3 regions of the Mesobacillus sp. S13 genome follow, and region 2 is predicted to be linked to each of the others. Evidence: riboswitches for the same ligand, from Rfam matches in the RefSeq annotation. Region 2 holds a riboswitch; each other region holds the start of a gene.
The links. Region 2 has a riboswitch for cyclic di-GMP ahead of LGO15_RS04635 (anti-repressor SinI family protein). Riboswitches for the same ligand answer to the same signal wherever they lie in the genome.
Positions count from the first base shown of each region.

Region 1 (3,280 bases), 1.5 Mb from region 2:
ATTCAGGAGGAAAACCAGCAAGCTTCTAAAGACATTTCTAACCTGATTATTAATTTTAAGGCACAAAAATAAAAAAAGATTTAAAAACTATTAAACAAATATATTTGTTCGACGATAATAATAGTGTAAAGGGAAATGGGCGGCCGACATTATTTCCCTGAGCTAATCATTTCGGTTCACATGGATGTGGACCAAACATTCAAGGAGGAAAAAAATAATGAGAATCAACCACAATATCGCAGCGTTAAACACGCACCGCCAGTTAGGTAATGCTAACAACGCTCAAATGAAGTCGATGGAAAAGCTATCTTCAGGTCTTCGTATCAATCGTGCAGCTGATGATGCAGCTGGTCTATCCATCTCTGAAAAAATGCGCGGTCAGGTTCGTGGATTAGAACAAGCTTCTAAGAATGCTCAAGATGGTATTTCTTACATCCAAACTGCTGAAGGTGCATTGAACGAAGTTAGTGACATGCTAGTACGTTTGAAAGAATTATCAGTACAGAAAGCTAACGGCACATACAACACTGAAGATATTGCGAACCTCGATCTTGAAATGACCCAATTGGGAACTCAAATTGATAAGATCATTTCTGATACAGAGTTTAATGGAACTAACGTATTTGCTGGTACGATTGATATTGTAATTAGTGATGATGACACCGATGTATTTGCAGTAGGTCTCACTGTTGCAGCACAAACTTTATCATCTGCCTCTGCTACATCAGCCATTGAAACTTCTATTGATACTATCAATACTGCAAGGTCCACTTTCGGTGCGCATCAGAATCGATTAGAGCACACTATCAATAACCTAAACACTACTGCAGAAAACTTAACTTCTGCAGAATCACGTATCCGAGACGTTGATATGGCAAAAGAGATGATGAACCAAACTAAGAACTCTATCCTTGCTCAAGCTTCTCAAGCTATGCTTGCTCAAGCTAACCAACAGCCGCAGGGAGTTCTTCAACTTCTTCGTTAATTTTAAACTTATGAGGTTTGTCCAATGGACAAACCTCTTTTTCTGTTGATTAATAATTGAAGAGTAACTTCTTATAAATTTCTTAAAAATAAAACTTATGGGTATAAATACCTTTTAATATTGGGTCTATTGTATTATGATAAAGTGAAATACAAGTGAAAAAGGCAAACTATGGGAAACTATAGGACGCAAAGCCACGGGCCTGTTCTACCTTACTAGTTATTTTGGTGGATGGCAGCCGGTTGCCACAAGGATACATAGCGTATTTTCTATGGACCTTGTTAAGGTCTTTTTGTTTGCCCTTTTTTCGCAAAAGGAGAGAAATATGTTTAAGAGATTATTTAAATTCCCGTCTCTAGTAGTAGTTATGCTGCTAATCGCTCAATTGGTTTTGCCAATTGGATCAGCATTCGCTAACAATGCAAGCAGTATGCTACCCCCTACGGATCTCGCTTACGTGAATCCATCCCCTGAAGATGTAAAACTCACATGGAATACTGTATATGGAGCAACTGGCTATAATGTTTATGAAATTAAAGAAGGCCAGTTGATATTGCTTGGTACGGCCAAAACAAATATTTATAGCTTGAATGATCTTCCAGAAGGCAGTTATACCTATACAATATCCACTTTGAGCGGTGAGTTCGAATCTGGGCCATCGGCTCCGATAACTTTGGATGTTGTTTATCCTTCAATGGAAGCCCCGGCAAATCTGTCTTATAAAATCCAAAATGGTAATGATATTGTCCTTGATTGGAAATCATCTCAATATGCTCAAGAGTATTCTATTTTTGAAGTCTTGGAAAATGGTGAAAATAAGCTGCTTACGACCACGACTTCAAATAGTTACAAGTTTACGAACTCAGCAGCAGGCACATATACATATTCAGTATCTGCAGCTAACCCTTATTTCGGGGAATCGGTGCTTACAGATGCTATATCAGTTGAACTTATTCACCCGGTAATGACAAAGCCGGATAATCCGACTTTCACTATTTCTAACGGAACGGATGTAACCTTAAAATGGAGCAGTGTTCCTTTTGCGAAAGGCTATAATGTCTATCAGGTAATAGAAGGACAAAAGGTATTAAAAGAAACGGTTACAACAACAAACATAAAGTTAGTGAATAAGCCTGAGGGTGATTACAAATATATCGTTCATTCCTTCAGCGACCGCTTTGGTGAATCACAAGAAGGCAGTGAAATCTCACTAACGGTTAGTCCGGTAGTAATGCAGGCCCCTAATGCTACTGCAAAAGTGCAGAACTTTAATGATATTTATATTAGCTGGGATCGAGTTGACTATGCCGACAGCTACAAAGTCTATCAAATTGTTGATGGAGAAAAAGTGCTGAAGGATACAGTTACAAGAAATTATATAAACTATCAAAAACAAGAGAGTGGCGACTATCAATTTGAAATCCACTCATATAGCGACCGTTTTGGTGAATCAGAAGATAGTGCCAAGTTAACAGTTACAGTGGAAACATATGAACTTGATGCACCGCAAAATGGTGCTGTTAATGTTAAAAATGGTAATGATTTAACCCTGACTTGGGATTCTGTTGTCAATGCCAGCAATTATAATGTCTACCAAATCATAGACGGTGTTAAGGTTTTAAAAGATTCAATTACAGGAACAACTAAAACTTTCACTAATCTCCCAGAAGGGAATTATCATTATGAAATCTTTGCTTATAATGCTCGAATCGGAGAATCAAAAGAAGGGCTTGAAATCAGTACTGCTCTTGAACATCCAGATGTTGCCCCACCTACCAATGTAGAGTATTCTGTGACCAACCCAACTAGTTTCACATTGAGCTGGGATAAGGCTGAATATGCCAACAGCTATTATGTATATCAGATTCTTGATGGAGAAAAAGTCCTGAAAAGATTTGTTTCTGGTACAAGTATCTCTTATAGCAATTTGGAAGCTGGCCAATACAAGTATGAAGTATATTCGTATTCTTCCAGATTTGGTGAATCAAAAATCGGCAGCCCAGTAGAGGTTACCCTGGACGGATATGTGATGCCGGCTCCTGAAAATATAACATATTCAATTTCGAGTGGTAATGACATCAAGCTGCAGTGGGATGCTGTAGACTATGCAGCAAGCTACAAAGTTTATCAGGTTGTTGATGGAGAAAAAATTCTGAAGTCTTCGCCAAGATCAACATATGTTTATTTATCTAACCAGCCAGAAGGAGAACTAGAGTTTGTCGTTTATTCTTATTCCTATTTCTCTAGTCAATCCCCTGAAGGAACTGCTATAAAGATTTCTGTAGTTCACCCTGA
Region 1 covers NZ_CP084622.1:4,255,124-4,258,403, reverse strand. The annotation lists gene csrA (carbon storage regulator CsrA) at 1-72, shown strand, start outside; gene LGO15_RS21785 (flagellin N-terminal helical domain-containing protein) at 218-985, shown strand; cyclic di-GMP riboswitch class I at 1,139-1,235, shown strand; gene LGO15_RS21780 (OmpL47-type beta-barrel domain-containing protein) at 1,311-3,280, shown strand, end outside.
Region 1: linked by a shared signal. The riboswitch ahead of LGO15_RS21780 (OmpL47-type beta-barrel domain-containing protein) and the one ahead of LGO15_RS04635 (anti-repressor SinI family protein) in region 2 are both predicted to bind cyclic di-GMP.

Region 2 (3,280 bases):
TCAAGTAGCTCTCGGTCCTCGGGGCTCGGTTCCTCCACCGTGAATTCTTTCTTCGCAAAGCTGATTTTCTTCTCAAGCTGCCCTTCAATATACTCGAATATCGAGTTCTCGCATTTCTGGCGGGACAGCCCTGGCACATGCCTTTCTACCAGATAATCCTTATCGAGGATCACTCGTTCTTCATCAATGTGCCGGACCCTTTTCACCTTCCAGACCTTCTCATCATTACCAACATTCAATTCCCTGGCGATTTCCTGGCCGGCCAGCTCGAGAGTGAAATCCTCCACTGTCGTTTTCGCCTTTCCACCCATATTCTCTGCCAGTTCTTTAAAACTGATCAATCCGGTGATCGGAAACTGATGCCGTTTCAAATCGAGGACAAGTGAACCTTTGCCGCGGATTTTTTGGATGAAGCCATTTTGGGCAAGCAGATTCAGTGCTTTGCGGATGGTTTCCCTCGAAGTTTGATACATATCCGCAAATTCATTTTCAGATGGCAAAATCGTTTTTGCTGGATAATCTCCTTCCTGGATCTGTTTCGCAATTTCTTCATAGATCAATAAATATTTTTTTTGCATAACACATCACCGTACCTTGTCTGATTGCTACCATTTTACCTTTTTTAAGTCCGTTTGGATACAATAGACAATCGTGTTTGTCTTTTTCAAAAAAACTTCATAAAATCTTCTACAACTTCAAATGCAATCGCCGATATAAAAGCTGCGAGTTTTTTCCCAATAAGTTTTTTTCTAAAAGTGAACCAAAAAATCTTGGTGTTGGTTATAATTGTTCTATAAGGTGTTCTTAATATGGAACTATTTTATCAGATTTGTTATGATATAACTATAAATTGATAAGGTGTGTGGATAACAGTGATTGGTGAACGCGTCAAAAAACTTCGACAAGAGAAACGAATGTCCTTATCCGAATTGGCAGAACAAGCTGGCGTGGCAAAATCATATTTGAGCTCACTCGAGCGAAATCTTCAGACAAATCCTTCAATCCAATTCTTAGAAAAGATCGCTGGAGTACTGAATGTGCCAGTGGACCATCTCATTCATGAACAACCCGATAAAGAAAACATGGATTCAGATTGGGTCAATCTTGTAAAAGAAGCAATGGATTCTGGGATCACAAAGGATCAATTCAAGGAGTTTCTTGAATTCAATAAATGGCGACTTCATAATAAATGATATCCAGGACGGCTAAGATGGCTGTCCTTTTTTGTGCAAAATAAAAAGCACCTCCATAAGAGCTGCCCGATTGCACTTCTAATCTCTATGTATAAATTCCTCAGCTATTTTTCGTCTGCGTTAAAAACTCCCTGATTTCTTCTTTGTTAATTCCCATTTCTAATGCTTCCATTATAAGATGCATCCATTCTGTATCCAGTTCTTCGAAAACTACCTGCTCTTTAATCAAGTTCTTCCCCCCAAAATACAGTTAGTATTCCAGGCAGCCCGGCCATCATAGTACATTGCACCTTAGATCCGTGACTTTGCGTCCTAGTTTTTCAACAAGTTTGCCTTTTTCTGTACCTTTTTACTCACTTTTAAGTCCCAATGTCATTGTACCGTGTTCTATATATTTAACATGTAAGTATTTGTCGCCTGCAATAGAAGGTTTTTTTCTTTTTTCTTCCAAATGATTACAAAATCATAGCTAGTAAGAGTATTTTTCTGAAAATTACAATGATTTTGATAAGACTTTTTGTCAAATAATATCTCTAATTGTTGAACTCTTTTTATTTTTTTACCCCCATAAACTTAAGGGTTGACCATTTTTTTGTACTTTTGCTTTTTCCAGTCCGACATAATGGCCACTTTTTCAAGACTGATGGCATTAAAAAATGGATATCTCGTTAAATCATTTCCGCAAATCGGGCAGATCCATTCTCCTGCCTCACTGCTGCTAAACGAAGGGCGATTGCAACGATCACAATTCTTTCTGTACACGACATCCTGCCTCCTTTTTAAGTGGCTTACTGCCTCATTCCACTGAAGTATAGTTCATTTGTACCAATCTTGAAAAAGTCTAAAATATGGCGAATTTTCTTAAAAAAGAACAAAAATCGTTCTTTTTTAAGAAAATACTCCGTTTATCTCAGTTTCTTGTATTTTTAAAAGAACTAATTTGTTCGTTATAATGAATTAATAGATGAATTTAAAGGAGATTGCCATATGACTGTTGGCGAAAAAATAAAAAACTTAAGGCTGAAGAAGAAGTATTCAATTAGTGAGCTCTCTGAAAAAGCGAAAGTATCCAAATCCTATCTCAGTTACATTGAAAGGGGAATACAGGGTAATCCCTCACTTCAGGTGCTTTCCCGGCTCGCAGACAATCTAGATACAAGTGTTGAGTATTTGATGGGACAACAAAATACGAAAACTTTCCAGAAGCCTGTTGATGAGGAATGGGCTGGACTCGTTGATGAAGCCATAAAAAATGGAATAAGCAAAGAGGACTTTGCTTATTATGTGGATTTCATGAAGTTTCAAAGCAGGAATAAACAGTAAGCTTATATACTAAAATACAAATTAAAATCGCTCTTTAGACCAAATATTTCACGATAGTATCGCTTATCTTTTTTTGAGCCGACAAAATACATAGTCACTCCCCCATGCACTGTGACCTGGCATATTTACGATGCCAGAAAGCTGTCACAAAATATTCATAAAAACAAAGTACTTCTCACGTTTTCCCCATTATTTTTTCGTATTTTAATCACAACTCCTTGATAGGATTAAATTCGATCAAAGGAGGAGAATGGAATGAAGAAACTATTTGCTGTCATGATAGCATTCTTATTAATGATCATTGTTACTGCTTGCGGAGATGAAGCGGCCGAAAACGAACAGAAAGACGGACAGGAAACTGCGGCAACAGAAGTGAAGCACGAGGAGAATGATCACGACCATGGTGATGGCCCTCATCAGCCTGGTGCCGATGATGTTTGTGCCTTCTGCAATATGAAGGTATACGATGAAGCTGACCCAATGGGTGTATTTACAGCCCAGGCTAAAACGAAAGACGGCGAGTATGTATTCTTTGACGACTCCGGATGTCTGTTGAATATCGCACGGCGTGATGATGTGGAATTCGAGGAAAAGTGGGTACGTGATTACATTACATCTGAATGGATTGACGCCGACTCCGCTATTCCAGTAAAAGCAGATCTTAAAACACCTATGAAATACGGCTACGCATTCTTCAAGAATCCAGAAAGTGCCGAAAAATTCATTTCAGAAAACAACGACAAGAACCCTGCTACCGCAACATG
Region 2 covers NZ_CP084622.1:904,819-908,098, reverse strand. The annotation lists gene treR (trehalose operon repressor) at 1-578, opposite strand, end outside; gene LGO15_RS04640 (helix-turn-helix domain-containing protein) at 873-1,193, shown strand; gene LGO15_RS04635 (anti-repressor SinI family protein) at 1,294-1,422, opposite strand; cyclic di-GMP riboswitch class I at 1,452-1,537, opposite strand; gene LGO15_RS04630 (hypothetical protein) at 1,767-1,955, opposite strand; gene LGO15_RS04625 (helix-turn-helix domain-containing protein) at 2,181-2,516, shown strand; gene LGO15_RS04620 (nitrous oxide reductase accessory protein NosL) at 2,772-3,280, shown strand, end outside.

Region 3 (3,280 bases), 1.9 Mb from region 2:
ACAGAATATAATTTTTCGCCGATTTACAATGAGAAAAAAGAGATAGAGTCCTTTGTCAGTGTTGGCCGGAATATTACCGACCGGGTCAAACAGGACGCCACCATCAGGAACCTGGACAGGCTTTCGGTCACCGGACAGCTGGCAGCAGGAGTGGCACATGAAATCCGCAACCCGTTGACTTCATTGAAAGGCTTTTCGAAACTATTGCAAACTTGTCTTGATAAAGAGAAGCAAGCAGATTATCTGGCCATCATCATGAATGAACTCGACAGGATCGATACAATTGTCAATGAGTTTATGTCACTGGCGAAGCCTCAGGCCGTTAAGTTTGTACAAGAAGACCTGAAATCAATCCTTGATAGCACGATCAATATCATCCATCCGCAGGCCTTGCTGCATAATGTCCAGATTATTAGAAATTACCCGGAACAGCTGGTCATGCTTTCTTGCAATTCACACCAGCTAAAACAGGTATTTTTAAACTTCCTGAAAAACGCCATTGAATCCATGCCTGAAGGCGGAAAAATCATTATTGATCTTCAGCCGAATGGTCAGGGGAAAGTGATTGTGAGTATTTCTGACGAGGGAACAGGCATCGAATCAGACCGCCTTAGATATCTCGGAACGCCTTTTTATACAACAAAAGATAAAGGAATCGGACTTGGCTTGACTGTCAGCAATAAAATCATTCAGGAGCATAATGGTACGATGAGAATCATCAGTGAAGAAGGGCAAGGGACGACAGTCGTAGTTGAACTGGAGTGCCTGGCGACATAGGAAAATGAAAAGCGGCTTCCTGAATTGGAAGCCGCTTTGTTGTTTCTTAGGAAATTATATAATTATTTAGTTATGGATAACTACATATGGTATTCCTAATCCAGCTCCAGCGCCTAGCCCCTCGAGTCACTTCGGTCCGCCCAATGAAGTCAAAGAACGACTTCACCGGTCGGCCCTCCAGCGCTTGTCGGGGCTGTTCGAGGCGCTTGCGCTTTTTGTTTTTATTCATCTTCTTTGTTGAACCATAATGGATCGTTATTATCTTCTTCCCCATTATAATTAATGAAAATTTCTTCCCCAGCATTGATATCACGATAGGCATAGAAATCAAATGTGTGATTGTCGAAATTGATTTCATACGTTGCATTAGGCTCGTATGAGTGATTGAATAACATACCATATCCCAGAAGGATAGCAGAATGATTAATGCCATATTCAAAGGCATAATCCGCCAGCGCCGTTTTCTCGATATGAACATGCTGATCGTTCGGATAGGATAGCACGGGAGCCTCATGAATCAATTCGCCTTTTGCAATATCACGAGTTGCGAATACTCCTCTATTGAATTCCCCATCGCTAATTTCAGAAGTTTTAACTTGAATCATTTTTTCACCTGCTCGCTCTATTACATTGTTGTTTCTCACTCCTTAAGCATGACGGTTTTTTAAAAGAAATGCAAACTTATTATAAATTTCATATTTTTTTCAAGAAATTCAGTGGTTTATGACCTATTCGATAAAGAAAAATCAACAGAAAACAAATCAATCTACCTATAAAACGGCGAATGGAGTGTGCTGAATTATCCATGAAAAAACCTTTTTTAATAGTAGTAAATCATTCGTGAATATTGTTAATTATCTGAATAGGGATTTAAGCACTACCTATCGGAAAAATAGTTTGATTTTCCTGAGTCGAAAGATGTGTTGGAATTTTTAGAAAAATCAGGTATTTTGGTGGATTTTGTTGAAGAGTGATTATAATTATGATGTGGGTAAGAGATCAGTCGGATATACACTGGTTCTCGATAAAGGCAAACCTGGTGAAAACCAGCGACGCAAAGCTATAGGGGCTACGGCAATTTATTGCTAAGCCAGCCAGCTACCGAAAGATCAGGGTGAATTACATGGAGTATGTATTCAGAAACCCCCCTTTCGGTAAAGGCGGGGTTTATTTCTGTACAGTCGGAGGTGAAAAGCAAAGTGAGGCTTGTGAACGAATCGAACGGCAGAGTTTTGGCAGCGAATGTAAAAATAGCAGATACCTTTTTCAGCAGATTCAAAGGGCTGATGCTGACAGACAGCTTGCCAGACGGTCACGGTCTCTACATACAACCCTGCCGGTCCATCCATACCTTTTTTATGAACTATTCCATCGATGTTCTTTACATCAACGAGAACTTTGAAATTGTAGGCGCGGAAGAACAACTAGAGCCTGCGAAAATGGGAAAGCGCTGCAAAGGTGCGTATTCCGTCTTCGAGCTTCCAGAAGGTACGATCCGGAATACCGGAACGAAAGTCGGTCACTCTATCAAACTAATTAAATGAAAAGGGGTTATAAAACATGAAAGCAAAAATGAAAGCACTATTCACAGAAGAGCAAGGACAAGGTATGACTGAGTACGGTTTGGTACTTGGAGTTATTGCGGTAGCGGTTGTTGGAGCACTTGTAACGCTTCGCGGAGAGATTGTTGAAATGTTCCAAAATGTCGTTACTGCAGTAACTGGCGCAGAAACAGGGAACAATACTCCATAATTACTAGAGTACAATGCTGGATTAACAATAACCTTAAATGGCCTTTATTTTATAATCTACTATACGATTGGTACTTGTTAATTCAGTATTTTTATAATCAGAGGTACAGGCATAAACAGCCTCGCGTTGAAAAACGTGAGGCTTTTTTAAAACTCCTCACTGAAATGAGGTAAATCGATGTTTGTTGATTTTTTATTAATAGCCTTAATAGTCATTTGTGTCATAACTGATTTGAGAGAACGGAAGATTTATAACAAGGTTTTATTTCCCTTTTTACTGGTGGGACTGGTTTTACATTCGGTCTTTGATGGAATCCAGGGCATTGGCTTTTCTCTTGCAGGCACAGCAGTTGGCTTCTCGATTTTGCTGATTCCTTATTTGCTTGGGGGAATGGGAGCTGGGGATGTAAAACTGCTTGCGGTGGTCGGCGGCTTAAAGGGAGTTGTATTTGTATTGACGGCGGCTGTTTATATGGCGTTTGCTGGAGGGATTATGGCGCTGATCATTCTGTTTTTTAGAAAGGGTGTCCTAAACAGGCTAAGACAAATTGGCATGTTTCTGGGCGGGCTGCGCAGTGGTATGAAGGTTCCTCTTGGACTTGATAAGGAAGCCTTGAACACGACCTATCCATATGGGGTGGCCATAGCGATTGGAACTCTGGCCGCCATTGTGTTCCCATCTGGAGGAGGCTTGCTATGAGACGTGATGAGAGAGGGCAATCACTCGTTGAGACGGCTCTTGTTTTGCCCGT
Region 3 covers NZ_CP084622.1:3,839,790-3,843,069, reverse strand. The annotation lists gene LGO15_RS19630 (PAS domain-containing sensor histidine kinase) at 1-777, shown strand, start outside; gene LGO15_RS19625 (SET domain-containing protein) at 999-1,382, opposite strand; cyclic di-GMP riboswitch class I at 1,797-1,883, shown strand; gene LGO15_RS19620 (DUF192 domain-containing protein) at 1,977-2,321, shown strand; gene LGO15_RS19615 (Flp family type IVb pilin) at 2,338-2,529, shown strand; gene LGO15_RS19610 (A24 family peptidase) at 2,707-3,228, shown strand; gene LGO15_RS19605 (TadE/TadG family type IV pilus assembly protein) at 3,225-3,280, shown strand, end outside.
Region 3: linked by a shared signal. The riboswitch ahead of LGO15_RS19620 (DUF192 domain-containing protein) and the one ahead of LGO15_RS04635 (anti-repressor SinI family protein) in region 2 are both predicted to bind cyclic di-GMP.